Regions from separate parts of the Inquilinus sp. Marseille-Q2685 genome, predicted to be linked through region 2. Evidence: predicted binding sites of a transcription regulator. Region 2 holds the regulator's gene; each other region holds the start of a gene.
The links. Region 2 encodes LexA, which represses DNA repair genes until DNA is damaged. Its sites were predicted from a motif close to ATGTTCTANTTTGGTTC; they were not measured.
Positions count from the first base shown of each region.

Region 1: the regulator LexA is predicted to act here: its motif matches at 3,288-3,304, upstream of LG391_RS29985 (ImuA family protein).
Region 3: the regulator LexA is predicted to act here: its motif matches at 3,409-3,425, upstream of dinB (DNA polymerase IV).
Region 4: the regulator LexA is predicted to act here: its motif matches at 4,151-4,167, upstream of uvrA (excinuclease ABC subunit UvrA).

Region 1 is NZ_CAKAKL010000009.1:222,031-229,843, reverse strand. It holds gene LG391_RS30000 (NAD-glutamate dehydrogenase) at 1-2,014, opposite strand, end outside; gene LG391_RS29995 (DUF5818 domain-containing protein) at 2,344-2,769, shown strand; gene LG391_RS29990 (YciI family protein) at 2,841-3,215, shown strand; gene LG391_RS29985 (ImuA family protein) at 3,317-4,054, shown strand; gene LG391_RS29980 (DNA polymerase Y family protein) at 3,969-5,504, shown strand; gene LG391_RS29975 (error-prone DNA polymerase) at 5,848-7,813, shown strand, end outside.
Region 2 is NZ_CAKAKL010000001.1:765,659-773,471, forward strand. It holds gene trpC (indole-3-glycerol phosphate synthase TrpC) at 1-797, shown strand, start outside; gene moaC (cyclic pyranopterin monophosphate synthase MoaC) at 794-1,276, shown strand; gene glp (gephyrin-like molybdotransferase Glp) at 1,273-2,472, shown strand; gene lexA (transcriptional repressor LexA) at 2,604-3,332, shown strand; gene LG391_RS03660 (sorbosone dehydrogenase family protein) at 3,454-4,695, shown strand; gene LG391_RS03665 (LacI family DNA-binding transcriptional regulator) at 4,724-5,743, shown strand; gene LG391_RS03670 (TetR/AcrR family transcriptional regulator) at 5,740-6,366, opposite strand; gene LG391_RS03675 (NIPSNAP family protein) at 6,446-7,150, shown strand; gene LG391_RS03680 (Gfo/Idh/MocA family protein) at 7,154-7,813, opposite strand, start outside.
Region 3 is NZ_CAKAKL010000001.1:1,395,229-1,403,041, forward strand. It holds gene LG391_RS06640 (PotD/PotF family extracellular solute-binding protein) at 1-677, opposite strand, end outside; gene LG391_RS06645 (ABC transporter ATP-binding protein) at 689-1,711, opposite strand; gene LG391_RS06650 (GntR family transcriptional regulator) at 1,951-2,676, shown strand; gene LG391_RS06655 (hypothetical protein) at 2,695-3,303, opposite strand; gene dinB (DNA polymerase IV) at 3,472-4,731, shown strand; gene LG391_RS06665 (hypothetical protein) at 4,735-5,208, opposite strand; gene LG391_RS06670 (M10 family metallopeptidase C-terminal domain-containing protein) at 5,669-7,813, shown strand, end outside.
Region 4 is NZ_CAKAKL010000003.1:160,697-168,509, forward strand. It holds gene LG391_RS18540 (linear amide C-N hydrolase) at 1-135, opposite strand, end outside; gene LG391_RS18545 (hypothetical protein) at 624-782, opposite strand; gene uvrA (excinuclease ABC subunit UvrA) at 1,141-3,990, opposite strand; gene LG391_RS18555 (EndoU domain-containing protein) at 4,299-4,835, shown strand; gene LG391_RS18560 (hypothetical protein) at 4,845-5,204, shown strand; gene ssb (single-stranded DNA-binding protein) at 5,293-5,844, shown strand; gene ltrA (group II intron reverse transcriptase/maturase) at 6,533-7,771, shown strand.

The sequences.
Region 1 (7,813 bases), on a different contig from region 2:
TGATCGACCGCCAGTCGAGCCCGCCGGCCAGCACCAGCCGGTTCAGCCGGTCGTCCTCCATGTCGCCGGTCCAGATCCGCTCGAAGGCGGTCTGGAACACGGCCTTGAGGCGGTTCAGGTCGATCGGGTCGCCGCTGCGGCTGCGCATCTCGAAATCATGGATCCAGACCGGCCCGTGGGCCTGGCCGATCGCCTGGATGTTGACTTCGGTCGGGAGCTCCGACACCACCTTGAATCCCAGATGCTCCAGCATCGGCAGCACGTCGGACAGCGGCACCGGCGTGCCGCGGTGGTACAGCTTGAAGCGCAGCTCGTTCGGCGCCGCCTCGATCGGGCGGAACAGGTGCAGCCCGATCTCGCCGTCCTCGTCGATCTCCTCGATCCGCTCGATGTCGACGATCGCCGCGGCCGGCGTGGTCTCCTCGCGATACCCGGCGGGGAAGGCCTCGGCGTAGCGGCGCAGCAGGATCAGCCCCTGCTCCTCGCCCTTCTTCTCGACCAGGGCCGACTGCAGCAGGTCGGACCAGCTGCGCCCGGCCTCGACCAGCCGCTCCTCGATCACGTCGACCGGCTCGTCGGTGCCCTGGCCGGGCTCGGTCTTGATCAGGAAGTGGACGCGGGCATGCGCCCCTTCGGTCATCTGGGTGGTGAAGGCCGTGACCGGGCCGCCATACGCCTTCTGCAGGATCTTCTGGATGCGGTGGCGCAGATCGGTGTTGTAGCGGTCGCGCGGCACGTAGACGAGGCAGGAGACGAAGCGCCCGAACGGGTCGCGGCGCACGAACAGCGCCGTCCGCTGCCGCTCCTGCAGGTGCAGGATGCCCATGCCGATGTCGAGCAGCTGCTCGTCGGAGATCTGGAACAGCTCGTCGCGCGGATAGGTGTCGAGGATATGGCCCAGCGCCTTGCCGTCATGGCTGCGCGGGTCCAGCCCGGCGCGTGCCAGGGTGCGGCTGACCTTGGCCCTGAGATAGGGGATGTCGCGGGCGCTGCGGCTGTAGGCGACCGAGGTGAACAGGCCGACGAACATGTGGTCGCCCACCACCTCGCCGGCCTCGTCGAAGATCTTGACGGTGAAGACGTCGAGATGCACCGGCCGGTGCACCGTCGCCTTCAGGCTGGCCTTGGTGACGGTCAAGGGCGCCGTGCTGCGCAGCATCGACTGCGCCTCTTCCGACATCCGGTCGTAGCGGCGGGCGCCGTCGAACACCGAGACATCCTGCTGGCGCAGGATGCCCAGGCCGCTGCCCGGCACGATCGCGATCTCGAGCCCGTCCTCGGTGCGAGCGAAGTCGTAGCGGCGATAGCCCAGGAAGGTGAAGTGGTCGTCCTCGAGCCATTCCAGGAAGGCGATGATCTCGCGCGTCTCGCCCGGGTCGACCGGCAGCGCCTCGTGGTCCAGCTCCTCCAGCACGGCGCGGATCTGCTGGCGCATCGCGCCCCAGTCCTCGACCGCGGCGCGGACATCGGCCAGAACCGCCCGCAGCGTCGCCGCGATCCGGTCGAGCGTCGCCTGGTCGGTGCGCTCGTCGATCTGGACATGCATGAAGCTCTCGGCCGGCGTGCCTTCGGGCGCCTCCGCCGGATCCTGCACATCGGTCAGCCGGCCCTGGGCGTCGCGGGTCACAGCCAGGATCGGGTGGACCACCAGATGCACGGTCAGGCCCAGCTCGGACAGCGCCGCGGTCACCGAATCGACCAGGAACGGCATGTCGTCGTTGATGATCTCGATCACGGTGTGCGGGCTGCGCCAGCCGTAATCGTCATAGACCGGGTTGAAGATCCGGATCTTGACCTCGCCCTTGCGGCGCTCGCCGCCGAACTGCAGCAGTCCGAGGGCGACGCTGTAGAGGGTGTCCGTGCCCTCGCGCAGCACGTCGTGCGGCGGCACGTTGCGGAAGTACAGGCGGGTGAACCGCTCGGCCATTCCTCCCTTCGCCGGGTCGAGCCGCTGCTTGGCCAGGGCCACGACGCCATCGACGATTTCGGCCTTGTGCTGATCGGCCTTCGACATCCTGCAGACTCCAGAGAGCGTGCGGCCCGGCCCCTCTCGAAACCGTGTCGGGCCGCATCAGGGCCCCAAGGGCATACAATCAACCCGGGCAAAAGGAAACCGCCGAACCGTGACGGTTCGAGGGCATTCCCGGACGATTTCGTCAGACAATTCCAGAGGTTAGGACACACCGGATCACAAAGTCCCCGCAATCCGGTCTGAAATAACCCGTCTTTGGTCCGGAACCTTCGCTTGTAACGCCGGCTGGACGGCGGCCCCGCTTCGCCTGTATGGAAGAAACCGTATTGGAAGAAATGATTCCGCCGCCAAAACGAGAAAGAGAGCGCGTGTTGTCGACCCGTCATCGCCCCTCGCCGACCCTCTTCATCGCATTCGCCGCGGCGACCCTCTTGGGCGCCTGCCAGACCGCCCAGCAGCAGGCCCAGATCCCGCCCTACGATTTCCCGAAGGTGTCGACCCAGTGGCATGACGGCATCAGCGTCGTCTACACCGGCACGCTCCAGGTCGGCCGGCCCTGCACCGTGCTGCGCCGCGACGACGGCAGCGAGGTGGCGATCCAGGGCAAGCCCGTCCCGGTCCGGATCGGCGACCGCGTCACCGTCTCCGGCCCGACCGCGAAATGGTCGCTGTGCCAGACGCTGGAGACGATCCGCGCCGACAAGGTCGACGTCATGACCAGCGCCTATCTGCCGGCGGCCGGCGGCACGGCCGTGACCGTGGCCCCCGGCGCCGTGGTGGTGCAGCCGACGCCCTGACCGCCAGCCGGGATGCCGGCGCAGCCCGACTCAGGCATACTCCCGCCCGGACACGGGAAGGGGAGGCCCGGATGCTCTACGCCATTCTCTGCTACAACTCGGAAGAGGCCGTCGGCGCCTGGACCCAGGCGGAGGACGACGCGGTCATGGCCCGGCTCGACGTCGTCCACCGTCGGCTGGCCGCCGAGGGCAGGCTCGGCCCGGCGGCGCGGCTGGCCTTCACCAGCGCCGCGACCACGCTGATGAAGGGCCATGAGCCGCCTTTGGTGATCGACGGCCCCTATGCCGAGACCAAGGAGCAGATGCTCGGCTTCTACGTGGTCGACTGCGAGTCGCGGGACGAGGCGGTGGCCATCGCCCAGGACCTGGCGCAGGCCAATCCCGGCGCCGGCGGCTACGAGATCCGGCCGGTCCGGCTGTTCCTGCCCGGCACCCGCGCAGCCTGACCGCGGGCCGCCCGGATTCATGGGGCGGCCCAACCCGGCTTGACTCTCGGGCTCGGCGGTGGATTCATATTGGAACAAATACGGAACAACCATGCCCCGCCATGTCCGCCCTCGCTGCCCTGCGCGAGCGCCTGAACCGGTACGGATCCGCTGTCGAGGAGCCGGGAGTCCTGCCGCTCGCCCTGCCTCCGATCGATGACCGCCTGCCGCGCGGCGGGCTGGCGCTCGGCCGGCTGCACCGGATCGCCGGCGCCGGCGACGATCCGGCCGGGGCGGCGGCCACCGGTTTTTCCGCGCGGCTCCTGGCCCGGCTGCAGAAGCGCGGGCCGGTGCTGTGGTGCGCCGCGGCCGACGATTTGTACCCGCCGGCCCTGGCCGCGCTGGGGCTGGATCCCGACCGGCTGGTCCTGGTCCGGCCGCGCGACGAGACCGGCGTCCTGGCGGTGGCGGAGGAGGCGCTGCGCACCCGCGGATTCGGCGCCGTGCTGGCCGAGGCGGCGCGGGCCGAGCTCTTAGCCGAGCGGCGGCTGCAGCTGGCCTGCGAGGCGCACGGCACCACCGCCTTCCTGCTGCAGCGCCGGCCGGTCGCGCTGCGGCCAGGCCGCACCGCTGCCAGCGCCGCGGTGACGCGCTGGACCGTGGCCCCGGCGCCGAGCGGCGGTGCCACCGCCTGGGTCGGCCCGGCGCGCTGGGAGCTGGCTCTGACCCACAGCCGCGGCGGCCGGCCCGGCCGCTGGATCGTGGAGACCGAGGATGGGACGGATCGTCTCGCTGTGGTTGCCGAACTGGCCGATCACGCGGCTGCGGCTGACCACGCCTCCCGACGCCTGGCCGGCTGAGCCGGTCGCGATCGTCGAGACCGTCGAGCAGCGGCGCCAGGTGGTGGCGGTGGACGGCCGCGGCTGGGCCGCCGGCATCCGGCCCGGCCAGAAGGCGACCGACGCCCGCGCCGTGCTGCCGGCGCTGGCCCTGGTCCCGGCCGATCCTGCCGCCGATGCCCGGGCCCTGGCCCGGCTGGTGCGCTGGGCCGGCCGCTACAGCCCCGCCGTCGCCCCCTGCCCGCCCGACGGGCTGTGGCTCGACATCACCGGCTGCGCCCATCTCTGGGGCGGCGAGGACGGGCTGCTGGCCGACCTGGCCGGGCGGCTGGAACGCCGGGGCCTGCCCGCCCGCATCGCCGTCGCCGGCAGCTTCGGCGCCGCCTGGGCGCTGGCGCATTACGACCGGGCCGATCGGCGGATCCTGCCGGACGGCACCGAGCACGAGGCCCTGACCCCGCTGCCGATGGCGGCGCTGCGGCTGGGCGAGGACGAGGTCGCGGCGCTGCGGCGGATCGGCCTGACCCGGATCGGCGAGCTGCTGGCGGCGCCGCGCGCCGGCCTGGCCCGCCGCTTCGGCGCCGGCCCGCTGCTGCGGCTGGACCAGGCGCTGGGCCGGGCCGAGGAGACGGTCGGCTTCCGCCGGCCGCCGACACCCTGGTTCGCCCGCCTGGCCTTCGCCGAGCCGATCGGCACGCCGGAGGACCTGCAGCGCGCCATCGCCGCGCTGGCCGCCGATCTCTGCGCCCGGCTGGAGGCGCGGATGATGGGCGCGGCGCAGTTCATCGCCGCCTTCCACAGGGTCGACGGCCGCTGCCAGACCATCGCCATCCGCACCGCCCTGCCGGTGCGCGACCCGGCGCGGGTCGGGCGCCTGTTGGCCGACCGGCTGGACCGGGTCGACCCCGGCTTCGGCATCGAGGTCGCGACGCTGCGCGCCGACCGGGTGGCGCCGGTGGCGGGACGCCAATCGGGCCTGAGCACGCTGGAGGGCGAAAGCGCCGGGATCGCGGATCTGGCCGGCTTCGTCGACATCGTCGGCAACCGCATCGGCTTCGACCGGATCTGGCGTCCGGCCGCGGTGGAGCGCCACCTGCCCGAGCGCTGCGTCGCCCCCCGCCCGCCGCTGGCCCCGGATCAGGGCAAGCCCTGGCCGTCCAGCTGGATCCGCCCTCTGCGCCTCCTGCGCCGGCCGGAGCCGATCAAGGCGATCGCCCAGATCCCGGACGACCCGCCGACCAGCTTCCAATGGGCCGGCAAGACCCACCGCGTGCGCCGTGCCGACGGGCCGGAGCGCATCGCCTATGAATGGTGGCGCCAGGCCCGGCCGCAGGACCGGGCGGAGCCGGATATGATCCGCGACTATTACCGGGTGGAGGACGAGACCGGCCGCCGCTTCTGGCTCTACCGCGCCGGTCTGTACCGCGAGGGCGAGACCGCCCGCTGGTACCTGCACGGGATGTTCGACTGATGGCCGGGGTGGTCCTCAGAGCGCTGCATATTTTGAGTCCCCCCTCCCCTCGCGGGAGGGGTAGAAGGGGTTGTCGGGGTCCCGAGCCGGCGGCGCGATATCGTCAGCGCCTGTATCCGCAGAGCGTTGCTCCCTCACCGTCATTGCGAGCGCAGCGAAGCAGTCCAGGGACCCCACGCAACGGCCTCTGGATTGCTTCGTCGGCTTCGCCTCCTCGCAATGACGGTGAGGAGGATTCTGAAAAAATCCCTTTCGCGCGCGGACGCGCGCAGACCCCTCCCCCTGCCCCCCTCCCGCAAGGGGAGGGGGGACTCGGTAAGGAATCCTGGCGGAGGGCCGTCCCATGACCGCCTATGCCGAGCTGCACGTCACCACCAACTTCTCCTTCCTGCGCGGCGGGTCGCATCCGGCGGAGCTGGTGGAGACGGCGATCCTGCTGGGCCTGTCCGCCATCGCGGTGACCGACCGCAACAGCCTGGCCGGGATCGTGCGCGGCCATATCGCCGCCAATCGCGACCAGAACCGGCAGAAGGCCTGCCGCATCCCCTACATCGTTGGCTGCCGGCTGGACTTCGTCGATGCGCCGAGCCTGCTGTGCTATCCGACCGATATCGACGCCTATGGCCGGCTGTGCCGGCTGCTGACCCAGGGGAATCTCCGGGCGAAGAAGGGCGAATGCCTGCTGTACCACGCCGACCTGCTGCCGTTCAGCGACGGCCAAGTCCTGGCGGTGCTGCCGCCCGACCGGATCGACGGCGGCTTCGTCGCGCATCTCGACCGGCTGCGCTCGGACATGGGAAAGCGGGTCTTCCTGGCGGCCAGCCACCGCTATCGCGGCGACGATGCGCGGCGGCTGGAGGAGCTGCGGGAGGTGGCTTTCCGCACCCGAGCACCGATGGTCGCCACCAACGACGTGCTGTATCACGTGCCGCAGCGGCGGCGGCTGCAGGACGCGCTGACCTGCATCCGCGAGCACTGCACCATCGACAATGCCGGCTGGCGGCTGGAGGCCAATGCCGAGCGGCACCTGAAGACGCCCGACGAGATGGCGCGGCTGTTCCGCGATCATCCTTATGCGCTGGAGCGGACGATCGAGATCGCCGAGCGCTGCCGCTTCGACCTGGATGAGCTGTCCAAGAAATATCTGTATCCCGAGGAGATCACGCCGAACGGCGAACCCCCGCAGGATCGTCTGGAACGGCTGACCTGGGAGGGTGCGGCCAGGCTGTACCCGCAAGGCGTGCCGGCCGAGTTGCACAGCCAGATCGAAAAGGAACTGGGTCTGATCGGCCGGCGCGAATACGCGCCTTTCTTCCTGACCGTGGCTGACATCGTCGCCTTCGCGAACAGCCGAGGCATTCTGAACCAGGGCCGCGGCTCCGCCGCCAACAGCATCGTCTGCTACTGCCTGGGAATCACGGCGGTGAACCCGACCGAGGTCAACCTGCTGTTCGAGCGCTTCATCAGCGAGGAGCGGCATGAGCCGCCCGATATCGACGTCGATTTCGAGCACGAGCGGCGCGAGGAGGTGATCCAGCACATCTATGAGACGTTCGGCCGCGATCGCGCCGCCCTCACGGCCACCGTGATCTGCTACCGCACCCGTGGCGCGCTGCGCGACGTCGGCAAGGCGATGGGCCTGTCGGAGGACATGGTCAGTGCCCTGACCGGCTCGATCTGGGGATGGAGCATGGACGGGCTGGACGAGAGCCAGGTGCGCGAGGCCGGGCTGGATCCGACTGATCCCCGACTGCGCCTGACCCTGGATCTCGCCTTCGAGCTGATGGGCTTTCCCCGGCATCTCAGCCAGCACACCGGCGGCTTCGTCTTCGCCCGCAAGCGGCTGGACGAGCTGGTGCCGATCGAGAATGCAGCGATGGAGGATCGCACCGTCATCTGCTGGGACAAGGACGATATCGAAGCGCTGGGCATGCTGAAGGTCGACGTGCTGGCGCTCGGCATGCTCTCCGCGCTCAAACGCTGCTTCGATCTGATGCACGCGCATTATCCGGAGGACTTCCGCGAACGGCCGAAGCTGGGCCGCCGGCCGACCGACAAAGCCGTGTACGACATGCTGAGCCGGGCCGATTCGATCGGCGTGTTCCAGGTCGAATCCCGGGCCCAGCAATCGATGCTGCCGCGGCTGAAGCCACAGACCTATTACGACCTGGTGATCGAAGTCGCGATCGTCCGCCCCGGCCCGATCCAGGGCGACATGGTGCATCCCTATCTGCGCCGCCGCGATGGCATCGAGCCGATCACCTACCCGAAGGACGAGCTCCGGGAGGTGCTGGAGAAGACCAAAGGCG
Region 2 (7,813 bases):
TCGCGGACAAGCGCCGGCACGTCGAGGCCCGCAAGGCAGCGGTGCCCCTCGCCGAGATCGGCCGGTTGGCGGATCTGGCCGACCGGGCCGCGCCGCCGCGCGGCTTCGTCGCGGCGCTGCGCCGGGCGCAGGCCGAAGGCCGCTACGGCCTGATCGCCGAGATCAAGAAGGCCTCGCCGTCGAAGGGGCTGATCCGCCCGGATTTCGACCCTCCTTCCCTCGCCCGCGCCTATCGCGACGGCGGCGCCACATGCCTGTCGGTGCTGACCGACGTGCCCTATTTCCAGGGTGCCGACGAGTACCTGACCGCCGCCCGCAACGCCGTCGAGCTGCCGGTGCTGCGCAAGGACTTCATGATCGACCCCTATCAGGTGATCGAGGCCCGGGCGCTGGGCGCCGACTGCATCCTGCTGATCATGGCGGCGCTGGACGACGCCACCGCCCGCGATCTGGAGCAGGCAGCGATCGACCAGGGCATGGATGTGCTGGTCGAGGTGCATGACGCGGCCGAGCTGGACCGGGCGCTGCGGCTGCGCTCGCCGCTGCTCGGCATCAACAACCGCAACCTCAAGACCCTGCAGGTCGACCTCGCCACCACCGAGGCTCTGGCGGCGCAGGTGCCCGGCGACCGGCTGCTGGTGGCGGAGAGCGGCCTGTTCACCCCGGCCGACCTGGCCCGGATGGCCCGCGTCGGCGCCACCACCTTCCTGATCGGCGAAAGCCTGATGCGCCACGACGACGTCGCCGCCGCCACCCGCGCTCTGCTCACGCCGGACGTGAAGTCGTCGGCGGCATGACTGGCGAGCTGACCCATTTCGACGCGGCCGGCCAGGCGCGCATGGTCGACGTCTCCGACAAGGAGGCGACGGTGCGGGTGGCGCGGGCCGGCTGCCGGGTGGAGATGAAACCCGAGACGCTGGCGCTGATCGCTTCCGGCGGCCACGCCAAGGGCGACGTGCTGGGCATCGCCCGCATCGCCGGCATCATGGCGGCCAAGCGCACCGCCGATCTGATCCCGCTGTGCCATCCGCTGCCGCTGTCCAGCGTCGAGCTGGCGTTGCGTTGCGACGCGGAGCACAGCCGGGTCGAGATCGAGGCCACGGTCAAGGTCACCCACCGCACCGGGGTGGAGATGGAGGCGCTGACCGCCGCTTCGGTCGCCGCCCTGACCGTCTACGACATGTGCAAGGCGGTCGACCGCGGCATGGTGGTGACCGATCTGCGGCTGCTGCACAAATCGGGTGGCCGCTCCGGCTCCTACGAGGCCCAGCCATGATCCCGGTTGCCGAGGCCCGCAGCCGCATCCTCGCCGCCTTCTCCGCCCTGCCGGCCGAGACCGTGCCCCGGCCCGCCGGGCTGGGGCGGGTCCTGGCCGAGCCGGTGGTGGCACGGCTGACCCAGCCGCCGCTCGACGTCTCGGCCATGGACGGCTGGGCGGTGCGGGCCGCAGATGTCGCCGCGGTGCCGGCGTCGCTGCGGCGGATCGGCGAGGTTCCGGCCGGCGGTCGCTTCGACGGCACCGTCGGGCCCGGGCAATGCGTCCGCATCTTCACCGGCGCGCCGCTGCCGGACGGCGCCGACGCCGTGGTGCTGCAGGAGGAGGCCGAGTCCGAGGGCGACCGGGTCACGGGGCGCGAGGGCGTCGCCGCAGGCCGCCACGTGCGCAAGGCCGGGCTGGACTTCCGCGCCGGCGAGCTGCTGCTGCAGCCCGGCCGGCGCCTGACCGCGCGCGACATCGGCATCGCCGCCTCGGCCAACCATCCCTGGCTGCGGGTGCGCCGCCGGCCGCGGGTGGCGGTGCTGGCGACCGGCGACGAGATCGTGCTGCCGGGCGAGGCGCTGGGGCCGAGCCAGATCGTCAGCTCCAACACCCATGCCCTGGCCGCGCTGATCCGCAGCTGCGGCGGCGAGCCGGTCGATCTCGGCATCGCCCGCGACAACGCCGAATCGCTGGCGACGCTGGCGGCCGGCGCCCACGGCGCCGACCTGATCGTCACCACCGGCGGCGCCTCGGTCGGCGAGCACGACCTGATCCGGTCGGTGCTGGGCGAACGCGGCCTGGCGCTCGATTTCTGGAAGATCGCGATGCGGCCGGGCAAGCCGCTGATCTTCGGCCGGCTCGGCGACACGCCGCTGCTCGGCCTGCCCGGCAACCCGGTCTCGACCGTGGTCTGCGGCTGGCTGTTCCTGCGCCCGGCGGTCTGGGCCCTGCAGGGGGCCGAGGCGCCGGAGAACCGAATCGCCGCGACGCTGGGCCGCGACCTGCCGGCCAATGACCGGCGCGAGGATTATCTGCGGGCGCGGATCGAACGGTCGGAGTCCGGTTATGTCGCCACTCCGTACCCGACCCAGGACAGCTCGATGCTGTCGCTGCTGGCCGCGGCCGACGGGCTGGTGGTCCGGCCGCCCCACGCGCCGGCTGCGATGCGTGGCGATACGGTCGATGCGGTGCTGTTCGGCGACGGGATCTGACCCCGCCGATCGTTACAAGGAAGTAAAGAACCGGGCGCGACACAGTTAGCCGCTTGTGTTTTTGTTTTGTTCCTCCTATCTTCTCCGTCAGGGATTCGGCCGCGCCGCGGCCTCTGCGAACGGAGGATGCCTTGCTGACGCGAAAGCAACAGGAGTTGTTGTTGTTCGTTCACCGCCGCCTGGAGGCGGACGGCGTCAGTCCATCCTTCGATGAGATGAAGGACGCCCTGAGCCTGAAGTCCAAATCGGGCATCCATCGACTGATCACCGGGCTCGAGGAGCGCGGTTTTATTCGGCGGCTGCCGCATCGGGCCCGGGCGCTGGAGGTGCTTCGACTGCCCGATTGCCTGAAGTCGGACGCGCCGGCGACGGCAGCGGCCGAGGATGACAATGTCGTTCCCTTCCGGCCCGTGCGGTCCGATGCCGCCCTGCCCGGCCGCAAGCTGGAACGCGCCGATCTCAGCAATCCCGAGCACGGCGTCCGCCTGCCGCTCTACGGCCGGATCGCCGCCGGCATGCCGATCGAGGCGCTGCGCGACCATTCCAACTATGCCGAAGTGCCGGCCTCGCTGCTCGGCCCGGGCGAGCACTACGCCCTGGAGGTCGCCGGCGACAGCATGGTCGAGGCCGGGATCCTGGACGGCGACACCGTCATCATCAAGCGCTGCGACGCGGCCGATGCCGGCACCATCGTCGTCGCCCTGGTCGACGACAACGAGGTGACGCTGAAGCGGCTGCGCAAGAAGGGCGCCTCGATCGGGCTGGAGGCCGCCAACCCGGCCTATGAGACCCGCTACCTGCCCACTGACCGCGTCCGCATCCAGGGGCGACTGATCGGGCTGCTGCGGACCTACTCGTAAGATCCGACGGCGACCGTTCCGACGGGCCTCAGCAGGCTGCCTGCAGGCGCAGTCCGGGCTTGCCGGTTGGCGCTTTGTCCGGTCCTCTTGCAGCGTCCCGCAACGCACCGGACGTCCGTGCATGCTTCTGTGTCGATCGCTGCTTCGCCTGCTGGCCCTCGCCTTGCTTTGTCTCGGCATCTGCGCCGGCGTTCCGGCGCAGGCCGCCGGCGGCTACCGCACCTCCGGCGACTGCGACGGCTTTCCGAAGGTCTCGCTTCGCACTCCGGACGGGCTCTGCGTCGGCCTCGTCGCCGCCGGGCTCCGCTTCGCGCGCGGCGTGGCCGTGATCGGTGACGATATCTACGTCGCCGACATGGGCAGCTGGGAGAAAGGGCGCGGCCGGCTGCTGCGCCTTCCCGAGGGCGGTCGCGGGGCGCCGCAGGTGCTGCTGACCAAGCTGGACCGGCCGAACGGCCTGGTGCCGACGCCGGACGGCAAGCTGCTGCTGGGCCTGGCCGGACGGATCGTGTCGGTCGATCCGAAGGCGGATCCGCCGGCCGCCGCGCTGCGCGACGTGGTGACCGGCCTGCCGAACGATGGCCGCCATCCCCTCGCCGCCCTGGCCCTGGCGCCGGACGGCGCCCTCTTCGTCAATGTCGGCTCCGCGACCGATCACTGCGAACGCGCCGACGATTCGGCCCCGGATCCCGCCAAGCCCTGCCCGGAGACCGAAGGCACGCCGCCACGCGGCAGCGTCCTGCGCGTGGCGGCCGACGCCCTTCCTGTGGATGCCCGCACGCTCGCCCCCTTCGCCCGCGGGCTGCGCAACAGCATGGCGCTCGCGGCGCTGCCGAACGGCACGCCGCTGGCGCTGGTGAATGCGCGGGACGCCATCGACCAGGCCGATCCCAGCCTGTCCGACGAGGCGTTGCCGCACGATGTCTACACCGTGCTTCGCGAAAACGCCGATTACGGCTGGCCCTATTGCTACGACGACCGCAAGTCCAGCCCCGAATACCCGCATTTCGACTGCGGCCGGGTCGAAGTGCCGATCCTGCTGCTGCCGCCGCATGCCGCGCCCCTCGGCATGCTCGTCTATCGCGGATCGGCGCTGCCGGGACTCGAAGGCCGGGTGCTGATGACCTATCACGGCTATCGCGACACCGGGCACCGGGTCATGGCGCTGGCGATCGACGATCGGGGCCTTCCACAGGGCCAGCCGCAGCCGCTCGTTTCCGGCTGGGACGCCGCCAAAGGCATAAGGCCGCAGGGCGCACCGGTCGGGCTGGCCGAGATGGCGGATGGCAGCGTCCTGATCAGCGAGGACCACAACGGGACGCTGCTGCGCCTCGCCCGCGTCCGGCCGGCCGCGTCGCCTTGATCGGGCGTAACCTTCCGGGCGGCGGGCCGTGAGCGGCCGGACCAGGCATCGAGCCGGCGGCGCCGACCGGGTCACGGCGCAGCAGGTCGCCGCGGCGGCCGGCGTGTCGATCTCGGCCGTCTCCCGCACCTTCACCAAGGACGCCAGCGTCTCGCCCCGGATGCGGGCCCGCGTCCTGGCGGCGGCCGAGGCGCTGGGCTATCGCCCCAACCAGCTGGCGCGCAGCCTGATGACCGGCCGGACGGAGTTGGTCGGGCTGGTGTCGAGCCATTTCGCCAATCCCGCCTTCATGGACGTGTTCGACCTGTTCACGCGGGAGCTGCAGCGCCGCGGGCTGCGGCCGCTGATCGCCAATCTGTCGGAGGATGGCGGTGCCGGCTCCGCCTTCGACATGATGCTGCAGTACAGCGTCGACGCGGTGCTGATCGCCACCTCCGCGCCCCCCGAGGGCTTCGCCGAATCCTGCGCCCGCGCCGGGCTGCCGGTGGTGCATGTGTTCGGCCGGGCCGGGCCGGAGACCGTGCCGGCGGTGACGGTCGACAATGTCGCGGGCGGACGCCTGGTCGCCGAAGCGATGCTGGCGCGCGGCCTGCGGCAGTTGGCCTTCCTGGGCGGGGCCGCGACCGATTCGTCATCGATCGACCGCGCCGCGGGCTTCACCCAGAGGCTGACGGCGGCAGGCCTGCAGCCCCTGGCCGTGGAGTATGCCGGCGACTATTCGCATGAGCATGGCCGCCGCGGCATGCATGCGCTGCTCGACCGTCACCGGCCGCAGGCGGTGTTCTGCGGCGACGATATCCTGGCGCTCGGCGCCGTCGACGCCTGCCGCGAGCGCGGTCTCGCCGTGCCGAAGGAGATCGGCATCGTCGGCTTCGACGACATGCCCCTGGCCGCCTGGCCCGGCTATCGCCTGACCACGGTCCGCCAGCCCATGGCCGAGATGGTGCGCCACGCCATCGGCCAGATCGCCGCCCGGCTAGCCGACCCGGATCACCCGATCCAAGGCCGGCTGTTCGAGATCAAGCTGGTCGAGCGCGACAGCCTCTAGGCGCCGGTCCGCAGCCCTTCCAGGCACCGGATCAACTGCCGGGCGCAGGCCTCCAGCGGGGCGGCGTCCTGCTGCGCCTTGGCCTGGGCCATCGCTCCCGAATAGGCGGCGACGATGAAGGCCGCGAGGTCGTCGGCATCCGCCGCGGCCAGCCGGCCGGCCGCCTGGTCGGCGCGCAGCCGCGCCGCGATCGCCGCCCGCCAGGCCGCGAACACCGCATCCATCGCCGCGCGGAACTCCGGATCGGCCAGCGACAGCTCCAGCGCCAGATTGTTCAGCGGGCAGCCGGAGACGGCGCCGCGCCGTCGCAGCCCGGCGGCGATCCGGTCGAACACCTCGACGATGCCGTCGACCGCATCCGGCGCCCTGCGGACGGGCTCGATCCAGGTCTCCTCCACCTCGGCCGCCACCCGGTCGCGGATCACGGCGAGGCCAAGCGCCTTCTTGGTCGGGAAATGGTGGTACAGCGCACCGCCTGTCACCCCGGCCTCGCGCATCAGCTCATGCATGCCGGTGGCTTGAAAGCCGCGCGACTGGAACGCCTCCGCCGCCACATCCAGCAGGCGCCGGCGCGTGCCCTCGGGGTCGTAGCTGCGCTTCCGCCTGCTGTCGGTCTCGGCCATGCCCAACCATAGCAGATTGACTTAACCGGACAATCAGTCTGTTTTAAAACCGGACAACCGGTCTGTTTTGGAGGCAATCATGGACACCGGGAACCGGACCTTCAGCCCGATCGTGGAGCTGCGGCGCTACACGCTGCATCCGGGACAGCGCGAGACGCTCATCACGCTGTTCGACCGGGAGTTCATCGAGACGCAGGAGGCGGTCGGGATCGACGTTATCGGCCAGTTCCGCGACCTGGAGGCGCCCGACCAGTTTGTCTGGTTGCGCGGCTTTCCCGACCTGGAGGCGCGGACGGATTCGCTGCGCGCCTTCTACGGCGGGCCGGTGTGGCAGGCGCATCGCGGCGCCGCCAACGCCACCATGATCGATTCGGACGACGTGCTGCTGCTGCGGCCGGCGCATCCGGGGTCGGGATTCCGGCTCAGCCGCGACCGCCCTGCCCCGGGCGGCGAAGCGGGCGGGATCATCGTGGCCACCACTTGGCATCTGCGGCCGGAAGCCGAGGGCGGGTTTCCGGAGGTGTTCAAGACCGTCCTGGCGCCGATGCTGAGGGATGCCGGCGTGCCGGTCCTGGCGAGCTTCGTGAGCGAGCACGGCGAGAACGGCTTCCCGGCGCTGCCGGTGCGCGAAGATGCTCACGTCTTCGTCTGGTTTTCCCGTTTCCCGGACCGGAGGGCCTTCGAGCGCCACGCCGCCGTCCCCGAAGCGCTGCAACCGCGTCTGGCCCGGCCGCCGGAAGTCGCGCTGCTGTCGCCGACCGCCCGGTCGCGGCTGCGCGGCTGAAGCTCACACATCGGCGATCCGCACCCACGCCCGCTCGCGGGCCGAGCGCAGGGCCGCGGCGGTGACGCGGTCGACCTCCCAGCCACCGCGGAAGGTCGGCCAGACTGGCCGGCCGGTCGCCACCGCCTCGAGGAAATCGCGCGCCTCGATCGCGATCTGCTCGTTGTAGCCGGTGCCGTGACCGACGCCCTGGTTGAAGGCCAGGTAGTCGGGATGCGCCGGCCCGGTCAGCAGGCGCTGAAAGCCCTGGCGCGCGGCCGGCCGCGCGGCGTCGTACAGCCACAGCTCGTTCTGGTTCTCCTGGTCGAAGGCCAGGGCGCCCTTGGTGCCGGTGATGCGGTAGGTGTAGCCCATCTTCCGCCCGGCGGCGACGCGGCTGAAGCTGAGCGAGCCGGTGGCGCCGTTGGCGAAGCGCAGCAGCATCTGGCCCTGGTCGTCGTTCTCCACCCGCTCCTCGCCCTCGGGCCCAGGCCGCGTGACTTGGACGATATTGAGGTCGGCGACCAGCGACTCGATCGGCCCGACCAGCCGCAGGCAGGCATTGACGATGTGCGGGGCGACGTCACCCAGCGCCCCGGCCTCGGTGCCGGTGGCGATCCGGGTACGCCACGAGGCCGGCGCCCGCGGGTCGTGCAGATAGTCCTCGACATGCTCGGCGGTGAC
Region 3 (7,813 bases), 630 kb from region 2:
ACCACCATCGCCGCGTCCATGATGCCGATCGACGGGATGTTCAGGATCGAGGCCTTGCCCTTGAACTCGGGGTTCAGCAGCTCCTTCCAGCTCTCGACCGGACGGCCGATCAGGTCGGGGCGGATGCCGAGCGTGTCGGCGTTGTAGGTGGTCGGGATCAGGGTGATCCACTCGGTCGGCTCGGCGGCGAAGGTCTTGCCGTTCTTCTCGGTCAGGTAGAACACCTTCTTCGGCGCGGTGCCCTGGTCGCCGATCTTCTTGCCGTTCAGCTCGCCCTTGGTGAAGACCGGCGAGATCTGGTCGACATATTTGATCCGCTTCGCGTCCATGCCCTGCAGGTTGCCGGAGGGCAGCAGCTTCTTCAGCGAGAAGTATTCGCTGTCGACGAGATCGAAGGAGTTCGGCTGGGTGACGATGCGCTTGGTCACCTCGTCGGTCGTCACCGGCACGTATTCGATGGTGATGCCGAGATCCTCCTTCGCCTTCCGGGCGATGTCGGCGCTCTGGTTCACCGCGGTGCCGAGATAGCGCAGCGTCACAGGCTCGGCCGCGATGATCGCCGGGAAGCCGGTGATGGCGCGGCTGCCGACCAGCGCGCCGGCCGTCGCCGCCGTGGTCTTCAGCAGGGCGCGGCGGGAGAGGCCGCGCGGGGGCTTAGTGTTCGTGGTATCCGCCATGGTGAGCCTCCTTAGGGTTGGGGGCGATGGTCGCCGCGCCCCGCGGCGTCGAGGGGATGGATGTCCCGGTCGGCCCAGGCGACGGCGACGCGGTCGCCCGGCGTCACCGGGTCGGCGAAGAAGTCGGCCTCGGGCAGCCAGGCCAGCATGTCGGGCGCCAGGTCGCAGGCGAAGGCGACATGGACGGTGGCGCCCTGATACTCCACCCCCTGCACCACCGCCTCGACTTGGCCCGGCGCCGGGCCGCCGCTCAGCCGCGACAGCCGCAGCCGGTCGGCGCGCAGGGTGGCCAGGCGGCCGCCGAGGGTGACGACGTTGTGGCCGCCGATGAAGCGGGCGACGAATTCGGTGGCCGGCCGGGCGAAGAGATCCTGCGGCGGGCCCGCCTGCTCGATCCGCCCGCCCTTCATCACCACGGCGAGGTCGGCCAGCGCCATCGCCTCCTCCTGGCTGTGGGTGACGTGGATGAAGCTGATGCCGAGTTCGGCCTGCAGCCGCTTCAGCTCGGCCCGCATCTTGATGCGGAGGAAGGGGTCTAGGGCGGAGAGCGGCTCATCCAGCAGCAGGATCTGCGGCTGGGTGATCAACGCCCGGGCCAGCGCCACGCGCTGCTGCTGCCCGCCCGACAGCTGGGCCGGCAGGCGCTCGCCATAGGCCTCCATCGCCACCAGGGCCAGGAGATTCGCCGCTTTGGCCCGGCGCTCGGCCTTCGCCGCGCCGCGCATCTTCAGGCTGAAGGCGACGTTGTCGACGACCGTGAGATGCGGGAACAGGGCGTAGGACTGGAACATCATCGCCGTGCCGCGCTTGGCCGGCGGCCGGTCGGTGACGTTGGTGGCGCCTAGGATGATATCGCCGTCCGACACCGCCTCGTGCCCCGCGACCATGCGCAGGGTCGAGGTCTTGCCGCAGCCGGACGGGCCCAGCAGGCAGCAATAGGTGCCGGCCGGAATCCTCAGGTCGATGCCGTCCACGGCAACGGTGCCGCCGTAGCGCTTGGTCACCTTTACCAGCTCAAGATCTGCGCCGCGCATCCGCTCTCCCTTTCGGACGAGGGAGGAGCAAGCGCCGTGCCAAGCGCCGGATGGCGCGGCTTCGCCCGTGCAGAGACGCGCCGCGGGCCGGCAACCGCCTATGCTTTGGGCAACCGCATACACCCAGCCCGAAGATTGTGCACAATCGCGATTTCACAAGAATACAATCTTGAGCGTCGCCGGGCCGCATGGGATGGTGGGACGGACAAGTCGCGGCCGCGCCGCGCCGGAGCGGAAACATGGACACGATCGAGACCGTCGGCACCCTGGCCGGAAGCCGCGACATCCCCGACCGCGGCGCCCGGGCGGCGGCGATCTACCGCTCGATCCTGGACGCCATCGTCGAGCACCGGCTGCCGCCGCGCACCAAGCTGTCGGAGGACGAGATCGGCACCGCCTTCGGCGTCAGCCGCACCATCGTCCGCTCCGCCCTGCAGGCACTGGCGCATCAGCACATGGTGGTGATCGAGAAGAACCGCGGCGCCTTCGTCGCGGCGCCGTCGGTCGAGGAGGCGCGCGAGGTGTTCGAGGCCCGGCGCACGCTGGAGGCCACGATCGCCCGCCGCGCCGCGGAGCGGACGATGCCGGCCGATATCGGCCGGCTGGAGCGGCACCTGGCCGAGGAGGCGGAGGCGCTGCGCCGGGGCGACCGGCCGCGCGCCATCCAGCTTTCCGGCCTGTTCCACCTCGGCATCGCCGAGATCGCCCGGCAGCGGGTGATGGAGCGGTTCCTGCGCGAGCTGGTGTCGCGCGCCTCGCTGGTCATCGCCCTCTACGGCCGCAGCGGCGCCTCGGCCTGCGGCAACGCCGAGCACGGGGCCATCCTGCAGGCCCTGGCGCGGCACGACGCGGAGCGCGCCGGCGCCGCCATGCTGGCCCATCTGACCCATATCGAGCAGGACCTCGACCTGGCCCCGGCCGAGGCCGGACCGGTCGACCTGGCGGCCGTCCTGCGGCAGCGCTGAGGGGCGAGCGCCGCCGCCTCACTCCAGCGAGATCATCGCGGCGCGCCGGCTGATGACCTCATCCCGCGCCCTGGCCTCGGCGGCCGCCTTGGCGCGCCGGTGCTCCCGGTGCATCTCCAGCAGGTCGGCGATCCAGCCGCCCGGGCGGAAGGCCTCGATCGTGGTCGGGTGCCAGTCGTCATAGGCGGCGCCCGCCCGGTTCACCATCGACACGCCGAGCACCGTCTCGCCGGCCGCCGAGAGATAGACCTCGCCCTGACTGTCCCCGCGCGGGTCCGGATGCAGCGACCGCTCCTTGAAGGTGACGCCGTATCGCCGCCCGCGATAGGCGAAGTCGACGGCGAAATCCTTCATGTGATCCGCGACCAGGGCGAGATCGGTGAATCCGGGCGGGACCGGCTTGCCATGGCCCGACCAGGCGGCGTAGCGGCGGACGTCCCAGACCAGCGCGCACAGCGCCTCCCCGATGCCGCTGCTCTCCATGAATTGCTGCGCCTCGGCGACCTTGGCCCGATCGGCCGCGGTGCAGGCGAGGCACGCGTCGCGCTCCTCCCGCTCGAGCTCGCCGGCCTTCTGCCGGAACTCGTCGACCAGGGACCGCCACTTCTCCAGATGAGCGTTTCCCATCGCAGCCTCCTCCTTGGCCACATCACAGGATGGTGCGCCTATTTCGCGCAAATGCAAGGGCTTGGGCGCCGGCAATGATGCCCGCAGCTTGACAATTTCAAGCGAATGTTCGCTATATGTTCCATCCTCGGCAGATCGACTGCCATCCACCCGCTTCGGAGCCCGCAGGTGACGGTTGGGATCGACTCGACGGCCACCATCCTCCATGCGGATCTCGACGCCTTTTACGCGTCGGTCGAGCAGCTGCTCGATCCGTCGCTGCGCGGCAGGCCGGTCGCGGTCGGTGGCGGGGTGGTGCTGGCCGCTTCCTACGAGGCCAAGGCCTTCGGCGTTCGCGGCGGCATGCCGGGGCGACAGGCGCGCGAGTTGTGCCCGCAGCTGGTCTTCGTCGCCGGCCATTTCCGGGAGTATCAGCGGCTGGGCGATGCGGCGATCGGGGTGCTCGGCGACTTCACGCCGCTGGTCGAGCGGATCTCCATCGACGAGGCCTTCGCCGACGTCGCCGGATGCACCCATCTGTTCGGCCCGCCGGCCGAGATCGCCCGGACCATCCGGCGGCGGGTGCGGACGGAGCTCGGCCTGCCGATCTCGATCGGCGTGGCGCGCACCAAGCATCTGGCGAAGATCGCTTCGCAGGTGGCCAAGCCGGACGGGCTGGTCGTCGTCGATCCCGAGGCGGAGCCTGCCTTCCTGCATGACCTGCCGGTCGAGCTGATGTGGGGCGTGGGCCCGGTGACGCGGGCGCGGCTGGCGGAGAGCGGCGTCCGCACCATCGGCCAGCTGGCGACGATGCCGGGCTGGTCGCTGGAGCGGCTGCTCGGCCGCGCGGCCGGAGAGAAGCTGTCGGCGCTGTCCCGGAACCGCGATCCGCGGGCGATCGAGACGCGGCGGCGGTCGCGGTCGGCCGGGGCGCAATCCGCGCTCGGCCGGAAGCCGGCCGAGGAGCGGGTGTTCGTGCCCGCGCTGCGCCATCTCGCCGACCGGGTCGCCACCCGGCTGCGGGCCAAGTCCCGGCCCGGCCGGACCGTCACCGTCCGCGTCCGTTTCGCCGATCTGCGCTCGGTCACGCGCGCGGTGACGCTCGACGCGCCGGTCTCGGCGACCACGATCCTGGCTGAGATCGCCGAGGAGCTGGTGCGCGGGGTGCTGGCGCAGCATCCCGAGGAGAAGACGATCTCGTTGCTCGCGATCTCGGTGTCGCATCTCCAGGACCGGCCGCAGCTGCAGCTGGAACTGCCGCTCGGGCTCGCCGACGAGCGGCGCCGGCCCGGCACCGGGAGAGGGCTGGCGCGCTGGAAGGCGGACCGGGCCGTCGACGCGATCCGCGAGCGGTTCGGCTGGCAGGCGGTCGGCTACGGTTCGGTCGTGCTGGGACCGTCGCGATCCGTCCCCGACGCATTCCGCGAACTCGCCGAGAAGGACCTCTGACCGCTATTGCGGCGCGCGGATCTGCCGGTTCGCTTCCGCCGCGAGCGGATGGTTCGCATAGGTCCGGGCGAAGTCGCGGTACGCCTCGGCCGTGCCGGCGCGCCGGGCGGCGTCGTAGGCCGCATAGACCGTGGCGTCCGGATCATGGGCCAGCGGCTTGTCGTCCGGCGCGGTCCGGCGCTGCAGCCGAAGCCGGGCTTCGTCCGCCAGGGCATGCCCGGGATGCCGCGCGATGAAGCGGATCAGCGCCGCGTTCGAGCCCTGGTCGACGGCCCCGCGAAACTCCCGCGCGATCACCGCCTGCTCGTCCGGCGGCCGCGCCATGTCGGTCTGCGCCGACATCCACCCGTCCTCCCGCGGCAAGGCACCGGCAATGCCGATGCCGGTCCGCCAGGGCAGCACGGCGAACGACAAGGACAGGGCAAGACAGGTGAACACCCGACGTCGCGCTTCCATTGTCCTCGCCGCCTCGATCACACGTATCACCAATGTCCTGCCGCCTGACTTCTCCGGATCGGAACGATCCGAATTGGATCTCAAAAATATGGCAAATCCATGGGCAAGATCGGAATGAGGAATTTAGGAAATTATTCAAACTCCTTTTCTTGACCAGCATACGATCTTAAATCATACAATTCTGACTTTTGTTACGCTTCTTGACTTTATAGAAAATCAAATGCATAATTTCCCGAATAGGAAAAGATCGTTTCCATTGGGATTGCTTGCGAGAATCCGGGAGATCGGCACGAATTTTTGACCAACAAAGCCAAAATCAGGACACTTTCGCAACATCATCTCATGCCACGGTCAACGTGGGCCCGAATCTATGCGCATCGAACGCAACTTCGGAGCCTGAACGATCGTCTTCTTCAATCATAACAAGTTGCGGATTCTCACTGAAAGGTTGCGGTTCTTCACCATGTAGGGGAGACCCGATATGAAATCGTCACAAATTCCTGCATATGACGCCCTGTTTTCGGAAGCCGATCCTTTCCACGACCCCCTGGCCTGGTCGCTGCAGCGGAAATGGTCGAGCGACCTGCTGTACCATCAGACCTTCTCCGACGTGTCCCGTCTGGACGCGGTCCTGGCCAACGGCAGAACTCTCGCGGACGCCATTCGCGCGGAACTCGGCGACCGATCCGACGGGGCCGTCGTTCCTGCCCCCGTCTCGGGCGCCACGTCCGGCGCGCCGAAGCCCGAGGAGAACGGTTCGGGCGACACCACCGCGGCCGTGGTCGCCTCCGGCAACCAGCAGATCGACGGGCTGCTGAGCGGCGTCCGCTGGTCGGACGGCTTCATCACCTACAGCGATCCGGATGCGGTGAGCGACTACCAGGCCGGCCACCCCGAAGCGTTCAGCGGCTTCGCGCAGATGACGGCGCAGCAGATGATCGCCGTCCACTTCGCGCTGAACTCGGTCATCTATACACAGCCCGTCGGTTCCTTCGGCTTCTCGGTCGAGGGGTTCACCAATCTCGGCATCGATTATGCCGGCAGCGGCTCGGGGCTCGGCACGATCCGCGTCGTCAACACCACAAACCCCAGCACGGCCTATGCCTACTACCCGGCCAACCAGGTCTATGGCGGCGACGCCTTCTTCGGGCCCAGCGGCGACCTGCCGACCGCCGGCAACTACGACTGGCACACCGTGATCCATGAGCTCGGCCACGCGCTGGGCCTGAAGCACGGCCACGAGACCAATGTCTTCGGCGCCCTGCCGGCCGATCGCGATTCGCTCGAATACTCGGTGATGACGTACCGCACCTTCATCGGCGACGATTCGAGCGGCTACAACTACGAGACTTGGGGCGCGCCCCAGACCTTCATGATGCTGGACATCGCCGCCTTGCAATACATGTACGGCGCGGATTTCAGCACCAATAGCGGCGACACGGTCTACAGCTGGAGCCCGACCGACGGCGCGACCTTCGTCAACGGCAGCATCGCCATCGCCCCGGGCGGCAACCGCATCTTCGCGACGATCTGGGACGGCGGCGGCGTCGACACCTACGACCTGTCGAACTACACCACCAATCTCACCCTGGACCTCAACCCGGGCAGCCATTCCGTCTTCTCCTCGGCCCAGCTCGCCTATCTCGGCGGCGGCCCGAACGGCGGCTATGCCCGCGGCAACATCTTCAACGCGCTGCTGTTCAACGGGGATTCCCGATCCTACATCGAGAACGCCAATGGCGGCAGCGGCAACGACACCATCCAGGGCAATGCCATCGGCAACCTGCTGAACGGCAATGCCGGCGTCGACACCCTCAACGGCAACAGCGGCAACGACACCCTCAACGGCGGCGACGGGAATGACGTCCTGCTGGGTGGCGTGGGGATTGACGTCGTCAACGGCGGCGCCGGCAACGACTGGATCGAGGGCGGCTTCTCCACCGACACGGTCGACGGCGGCGACGGCGACGACGTCTTCTATGTCCGCGACGGCGAGTTCGGCGACAACACCACCGGTGGCGCGGGGATCGACACGCTCGATCTCAGCAACTACACGTCGCGCGGCTCGACCGTGAATCTCGGCACGAACACCTATGATTTCGTCGCCACCTTCGGCGGCCCCTACAGCATCTCCGGGGTCGAGAACGTCAGCGGCACCCAGCTCGCCGACACGATCACCGGCGACTTCGCCAACAACACGCTGTACGGCAACGACGGCAATGACGTCCTCTATGGCGGCTCCGGCATCGACGTGCTCTACGGCGGCGCCGGCAACGACTGGATCGAGGGCGGCTTCTCCACCGACACGGTCGACGGCGGCGACGGCGACGACGTCTTCTATGTCCGCGACGGCGAGTTCGGCGACAACACCACCGGTGGCGCGGGGATCGACTGGCTCGACCTCAGCAACTATAGCTCGATGGGCGCGACTGTGAATCTCGCGGGGGGAGGCTATGACTTCTCTCCGAGTTTCGGCGGCCCCTACACCATCACCGGGGTCGAGAACGTCAGCGGCACCCAGCTCGCCGACACAATCATCGGCGACGGCACCAGCAACACAATCGTGGCCAACGGCGGCGCGGACACCTTGCAGGGTGGCGCCGGGAACGACGTCATCTACGGCGGT
Region 4 (7,813 bases), on a different contig from region 2:
CTCGGGCGCCGGGCTTTGCTTCAGGGTGCCTCTGCCGCCGACCAGGATTTGGGATTGGAGGTCCGTTCCGAACTCCACGCTGCGCCCGTTGACGACGCTGGCATCGCGCGCCACCAGCAGAAAATCGGTGCACATAACTGCCTCCTCGGGTGAGGGATCCCGCCCGGAACCGGCGAAATCGGCCGGCCGGCAAGTCTCCGTGCCAGGACGGGACCCGGGTGACGTCAGGTTCAAAGGAGCGCGGCGGCGATGTCTTCGGGCCAATCGCCCATTGCCGTCCGAGCCGAGGCCAGGATGGCATCTGTCCGCCCGAGCCGGTAGGTCCAGATGACTGCTATCGTTGGATCCAGATCTGTAAAATCCAATACTATGATTTTAGTCTGATATCAGGTGGATATGGTGCCTATTGCCGTACATATGCTGCCCCTTCGCCCGTGACGCACACGGCCGGCTTTCTTCGTCTCCAGTTGGACGAGCCACGCCGAGACCCTCTTCTCGGTGGGGTCATCCTTCACGGGAGGCACCATTGGGTCGCGACAACCGGCCAGGATGCCGGACGATGTCCGGCCGGCCGTCCGTCGCCAGGATCGCCGACCGATCGGGATCGGCGATCGGCTCCGTGCCTAGCCCTTCTTGTCGGGCGCTTGGGTCTGCGGGATCGGCGTCTGGCTGGACTGGATCTGGCTCTGTTCGCCTTTCGCCTCGGCCTGGGCGCTGTAGGGGCAGGCGAGGGCTGGTGACGCGACCAGTAGCGCTGCGACGGCAAATGCGATGAGCTTCATATCGGCCTCCCGTTCCTGCGCCGGAGCGCCGGATCGGGGATCCGGGCCGCAACGCGATGACATGAGGGATCGATCGGGCTCATCGTACCTGTTTGGACCGGATCTGGAAAGCCGTCGGCCCGGACGGCCAGGGCTCCGCATCCAAGTTTCAGAGACCAGAACGTTGCTCCCCTTTTCTGTCATTGCCCGGCTTGAACGGGCAATCCAGGGACCACCGAGAGCCGCTCCGGCGGCCCCTGGATCCTCGGGTCAAGCCCGAGGATGACAGTTTTCTTTCACGCCATTGCCGCTCAGGAGCACATATAGGTCGCCTGTAACACGAGTTTGTCGCCCTGCCCGGACGGCCGCGAATCCGGGCTCACGCCCGCTGCTTCTGCCGGGCCTGCTGCAGATAGGGCGCCAGGTACTGGCCGGTGTAGCTGCGCTTGGCGCGGACCACGTCCTCCGGCGTGCCCGCGGCGATGATCTCGCCGCCGCCGTCGCCGCCCTCGGGGCCGAGGTCGACGATCCAGTCGGCGGTCTTGATCACCTCGAGATTGTGCTCGATCACGATCACCGTGTTGCCCTGGTCGACCAGCTCGTGCAGCACCTCCAACAGCTTGCGCACGTCGTCGAAATGCAGGCCGGTGGTCGGCTCGTCCAGGATGTAGACGGTCTTGCCGGTGGCCCGGCGCGACAGCTCCTTGGCCAGCTTCACCCGCTGCGCCTCGCCGCCCGACAGGGTGGTCGCCGCCTGGCCGATCTTGACGTAGTCGAGACCGACCCGGTGCAGCGTCTCCATCTTGTCGCGGATCGAGGGCACGGCGCGGAAGAACTCCGCCCCTTCCTCGACCGTCATCTCCAGCACCTCGGCGATCGACTTGTCGCGGTACAGCACCTCCAGCGTCTCGCGGTTGTAGCGATGGCCCTTGCAGACGTCGCACTGGACGTAGACGTCGGGCAGGAAGTGCATCTCGATCTTGATGACGCCGTCGCCCTGGCAGGCCTCGCAGCGGCCGCCCTTGACGTTGAAGGAGAAACGGCCGGGGCCGTAGCCGCGGGCCTTCGCCTCCGGCAGCCCGGCGAACCAGTCGCGGATCGGGGTGAAGGCGCCGGTATAGGTCGCCGGGTTCGACCGCGGCGTGCGGCCGATCGGCGACTGGTCGATGTCGATGATCTTGTCGAGGAACTGGACGCCCTCGATCGCATCGTGCGGCGCCGGGTGCTCATGCGCCCCCATCAGCTGCCGGGCCAGCGCCTTGTACAGGGTCTCGATCACCAGGGTCGACTTGCCGCCGCCGGACACGCCGGTGACGCAGGTGAAGGTGCCCAGCGGCACCTCCATGGTGACGTTCTTGAGGTTGTTGCCGCGGGCGCCGACCACCTTCAGCACCTGGCCCTTGTGGCCGGGGCGGCGGCTCGACGGCACCTCGATCCGCTTGGCGCCGGTCAGGTACTGGGCGGTGATGCTGTCGGCGCTGCGCATCACCTCCTCGGGCGTGCCGTGCGCCACTACCTCGCCGCCGTGAACGCCGGCGCCCGGGCCCATGTCGACCAGGTAGTCGGCGCTGCGGATGGCGTCCTCATCATGCTCGACCACCAGCACGGTGTTGCCGAGGTCGCGCAGCCGCTTGAGGGTGCCGAGCAGCCGGTCGTTGTCGCGCTGGTGCAGACCGATCGACGGCTCGTCCAGCACGTACAGCACGCCGGTCAGGCCGGAGCCGATCTGCGACGCCAGGCGGATGCGCTGGCTCTCGCCGCCGGACAGCGAGCCGGAGCCGCGCGAGAGGGTCAGATAGGTCAGGCCGACGGCGCTGAGGAAGGTCAGCCGCTCGTTGATCTCCTTCAGGATGCGGTAGGCGATCTCCTGGTCCTTGGCCGACAGCGTGTCGTTCAGCGCCGCGAACCACTGCCCGGCCTCGGCGATCGACTTCTCCGCCACCTGGCTGATGTGCAGCCCGCCGATCTTCACCGCCAGAGCCTCGGGCTTCAGTCGGGCGCCGTCGCAGGTGTCGCAGGGCCGGGTGCCCTGGTACTTGGCCAGCTCCTCCCGCGTCCAGGCGCTGTCGGTCTCGCGGAAGCGCCGCTCCATGTTCGGGATCAATCCCTCGAACGGCTTCTCGGTCTTGTAGGTGCGCAGCCCGTCATCGTAACGGAAGACGATCGAATCCTTGCCCGAGCCGTACAGAAGCGTGTTGCGGACCTCTTCCGGCAGGTCGCGCCAGGGCGTGGTGGTGCTGACGCCGTAATGGGCGGCGATCGCCTCCAGCGTCTGGTGATAGTATTTCGAGGACGAGCCTTCCCACGGCGCCACCGCGCCCTTAGCCAGGGTCCGGCCCTCGTCCGGCACGATCAGCTCCGGATCGAACACCAGCTTGGCGCCCAGCCCGTCGCAGGCCGGGCAGGCGCCGTGCGGGCTGTTGAAGGAGAACAGCCGCGGCTCGATCTCCGGGATGGTGAAGCCGGAGACCGGGCAGGCGAATTTCGAGGAGAACAGGGTGCGGTCGCCGCTGTCGGCGTTCTCGGCGATGGCCAGGCCCTCGGCCAGGCCCAGCGCGGTCTCGATCGAATCGGCCAGGCGGTTGCCCAGGTCGTCGCGCACCACCAGCCGGTCGACCACCACCTCGATGTCGTGCTTCAGCTTCTTGTTCAGCGCCGGCACGTCCTCGATCTCGTAGAGGGTGCCGTCGACCTTGACGCGCTGGAAGCCGCGGGCCCGCAGCTCCTGCAGCTCCTTCCTGTACTCGCCCTTGCGGCCGCGGACGATCGGGGCCAGCAGGTACAGGCGGGTGCCATCGCCCATCGCCATCACCCGGTCGACCATCTGGCTGACCGTCTGGCTCTCGATCGGCAGGCCGGTGGCGGGGGAATAGGGGATGCCGATGCGGGCGAACAGCAGCCGCATGTAGTCGTAGATCTCGGTCACCGTGCCGACGGTCGACCGCGGGTTGCGGCTGGTGGTCTTCTGCTCGATCGAGATCGCCGGCGACAGGCCCTCGATCGAATCGACGTCCGGCTTCTGCATCAGCTCGAGGAACTGGCGGGCGTAGGCCGACAGGCTCTCGACATAACGACGCTGGCCCTCGGCGTAGATGGTGTCGAAGGCGAGAGAGGATTTGCCGGAGCCGCTGAGGCCGGTGATCACGATCAGCTGGTCGCGCGGCAGATCGACATCGACGTTCTTCAGGTTGTGCTCGCGCGCGCCGCGGACGCTGATGGACTTGTGCATCGCCAGGATCACTCATGCGGGAAGGGCGTCCCCGGGCTCCGGGCACGCCGATGTGCAATATGGGGCGGGTGAAGCCCGAAAGCGACTCCGGCCCGGCTGCCGGATCGCTGCAAGGGCTGCGGCCGCGCTCCGCCCCGCAGCGAGTCCGATGGCAGGACTCGAACATATCGGGAACGTTGCGGTCAAGCGGAAAGCAAGATAGGATGCCTGTCCAGAGCCTTCCAGGGGCATGAATCCCCGAGGCTTCGGTGCTTCGCAGGCGATGCGGCAGGGTGCGGAGCGATCGGATCCGCCGCGCCGGAGAGTCCATGATCCGTCGGGTCGGCCTGGTCGCGCTTCTGCTGCTGCTGTCGGGGGCCGGCCATTCGATGGCTGCGGCGCTCGACTGCAGCGACGCCGGCAAGCGGCTGTGGAGCCGCAGCGACCCCCAGGTCAATCTCAGCCACATCTTCTGCGGAGAGATCGGCCGCAACGGCGACCCCAAGGGGTTCCACTCACGCGCCGCCGGGCTGCCGACCGGCGCGGTCGACCGGGTGGAGGAGACCGCGCATCGTGATGGCGAGGTCTATGACGCGACCGTGATCTTCAGCAACGGCCGGCGCAAGCGGTCGACCTTCTATCCCGACGACTGCTCGGCCGAGGCGATTCTGCGCTCGGTCCTCTATGCCTGGCGCAACCAGACCGGTGAGCATCCGGCGTGGGGTGTGCTCGGCCCGTCTGCACCGGACGGGGGGAGCCGGGGGGATGGCTATTGCCGCGACGACCGCGGCCGGCCCTTCGAGATCCGCATCGGCACGGTCCAGCGCCGCGGCCAGGACGCGGTCAACACCGCGTTCCCGAACTGAGAGGCCGGGATGAAGGGAAAGCACAGCACCATCGAGGTCACCCGCGACGCCCAGGGCCGGCCCCGGGTCGTGCCCGGCACCGCGGCGCCGATCCTGGCTGATTTCCTCGAGACCGACCTGCGCGGCGACGCCGCCTGGGCGGCCCGGGTGGCCGAGCGCCTGGGCGAGGCCGGGGAGGGGGGAGAGCCGATCACCGGCAATCTCTATGCGCTGGAGATCCGCGGCGCCCAGTCGGTGCTGCGCAACATCCACGACGCCAAGGTGCCGGCGCTCGTGCTGCCGACCCGGGATCTGGCTGCGGCGGTCGGTGCCTGGCTGGCGGCGCTGCGCAGGCCCGGACATGCGGCGCCGCCGCGTCGCAAGAAATGAGCCTGGCGGGGGCTCGAACGTGATTGGAATCGGTGGACCTTCCGTCTAGGGTCCGCCCCGGATTTGAGCAGTGAGTGAGGTCTGGATCATGGCTGGCAGCGTTAACAAGGTCATTCTGGTCGGCAATCTCGGCCGCGATCCGGAGATCCGGTCCTTCCAGAACGGTGGCCGCGTGGCGAATCTCTCGGTCGCGACGTCGGAGAACTGGAAGGACCGCAACACCGGCGAGCGCAAGGAGCGCACCGAGTGGCACCGCGTCGTGGTGTTCAACGACGCGCTGGTCGGGGTGGTCGAGCGGTTCCTGAAGAAGGGCTCGAAGATCTACATCGAGGGCCAGCTCGAGACCCGGAAATACACCGACCAGAGCGGCGCCGAGCGCTACACCACCGAGGTGGTGCTGCGCCCGTTCCGGGGCGAGCTGACCATGCTCGACGGCCGTGAAGGCGGCGGTGGTGGCGGCGGCGGCTTCGAGGACGAGGGCGGCTCGGGCGGCGGCTACGGCGGTGGCGGCTATGGCGGCGGTGGTCGGTCTTCCGGCGGCGGTGGTTATGGCGGCGGGTCGTCGGGCGGCGGCTCCTCCGGTGGTGGCGGCGGACGCGGCCCGATGGCGGACGACCTCGACGACGAGATCCCGTTCTGAGTGGTTCGAATCGGTGGCGCCCCGCAAGGGGCGTCACCAAGCTGTTCAGATCCTCGCAGGTGAGAGTCCTGCCACAGTAGGAGGTTAGTTGACTGTGTAGCTATGGCGTACGCGTGGAGGGTGACCGAAGCGCGGGAGCGACGCCGGAAAAAGGTGGCCCCCGACCCAGACAGTGGGTGCCCGCAAGCATGCAGCCCGTAATGCAAGTGAACCTTCATAAGCCTCGTAAATGTCAGCCGTACGGTGATGCTGGGAGAGTGCGGTGTAGGATGGTTTCGTCGAGCCTTTAGAATGGGGGCGAAGACCAGTGGATGCCGGTGGATGAACTGACCACGTGAAGCCGGCATCGGAACCCGGGGTATAGAGGATGGGATGCATGCACAGGACTGAACGGAACGAACGAGACCTTGCCCCGTCGCGGAATAACCCGCCGCGTAACTGACGGTATAAGGCAACCACCGAAATCCGGAGGGATGCGGGGACAAGGAGTCGGAGGAGGTCATAGTACTGACGATGGGCAGGACAACAAAACCTGTTCGGAGGGAAGGACCTCTGCTTCTGCCATGGGTATCGATGCAGGAGGCACTGTGTGATTGCGAAAGCTCAAAACACACCGTTTGAAAGGGTGCGAGTACTTCAGCGGTCCCTATACCGAGCAGCCAAGGTGAATCCGACGCGGAAATTCGGGGTGCTCTATGACAAGGTGTGCCGGGAAGATGTCCTTGCGCTCGCCTACGGACAGGTCAAGGCCAATGGCGGTGCCGCTGGCATCGACCATCAGACCTTCGCACATATCGAAGGCCGGATTGGTGTTGACCGCTTTCTCGGCGAGCTTCAGGGAAAACTTCTGGCAAAACGCTATCGTCCCCAGCCGGTCCGACGGGTCTATATCCCGAAGGCCGACGGATCGAAGCGTCCGCTTGGCATTCCTGTCATAGAAGATCGTGTAGTACAGGCAGCAGTGAAGCTGGTCATCGAACCGCTGTTCGAGGCCGACTTCAAGGATTTCTCCTATGGGTTCCGGCCTCGCAAGAGCGCCCATCACGCCCTGCGGGAAATCTACAAATGGATCAACTTCGGTTGCGTCCATGTTGTCGATGCGGACCTCAAATCGTATTTCGATACGATCCCGCACGACAAGCTGCTGCTCTCCGTAAGGTCGCGGGTCATAGACCGTTCAATTGTGAAATTGATCGGGATGTGGCTCACAGCCGGAGTCATGGAGGAAATGCAGGTCCGGAAGGAGACGACCGGCACGCCACAGGGCGGTGTTATCTCGCCGCTCCTGGCCAATCTGTACCTCAACTGGCTGGACCGTTTTTGGGAGAAGAAGGCGTTCGGCAAGCGTCCGCACGATGCACATATTGTGCGGTATGCCGACGACTTCGTCATTCTGTGCAGCAAGGAGCCGGAAGCCTATCTGGACGAGGCCCGCAAGGTACTCGACCGGCTGGGTCTCACTCTGAATGCGCAGAAAACACGGATCGTGGATGTCCGCAGCGAGCCGTTCGACTTTCTCGGCCATCGCTTCGCGGTGCAGCCGTCGAAACGCGACGGGAAGATGCGCACATACTACTATCCGGCTCCCAAGGCGATGGCGGCGGTCAAGAAGAAGATCAGGGAAGTTGTCCGAACGGGACAGCACCGTGACCTACCCGTCCTCATCAAGGAGCAGGTCAATCCGATCCTGCGAGGATGGGGAAACTACTTCAAGACCGGCAATTCGAGGCTCCACCTCAAAAGCATCGCCAACTACACGATGTGGACGCTCTGCATCATGCTGAGGAAGAAGCACAAGAAGCGGTCGAAGGGGTGGAGGGACCACCCGCCGTCATGGTTCTACGACTATCATGGCCTGTTCAAGCTTCCGAGCTTATCGGTCACGGGAGAGGAAACCAGCCGGTATGGCCGTCTTGTCGCGCCGTAATGCTGCCGGATGAAGGCAGTCGGAAAGCCGTGTGCGGGAAAA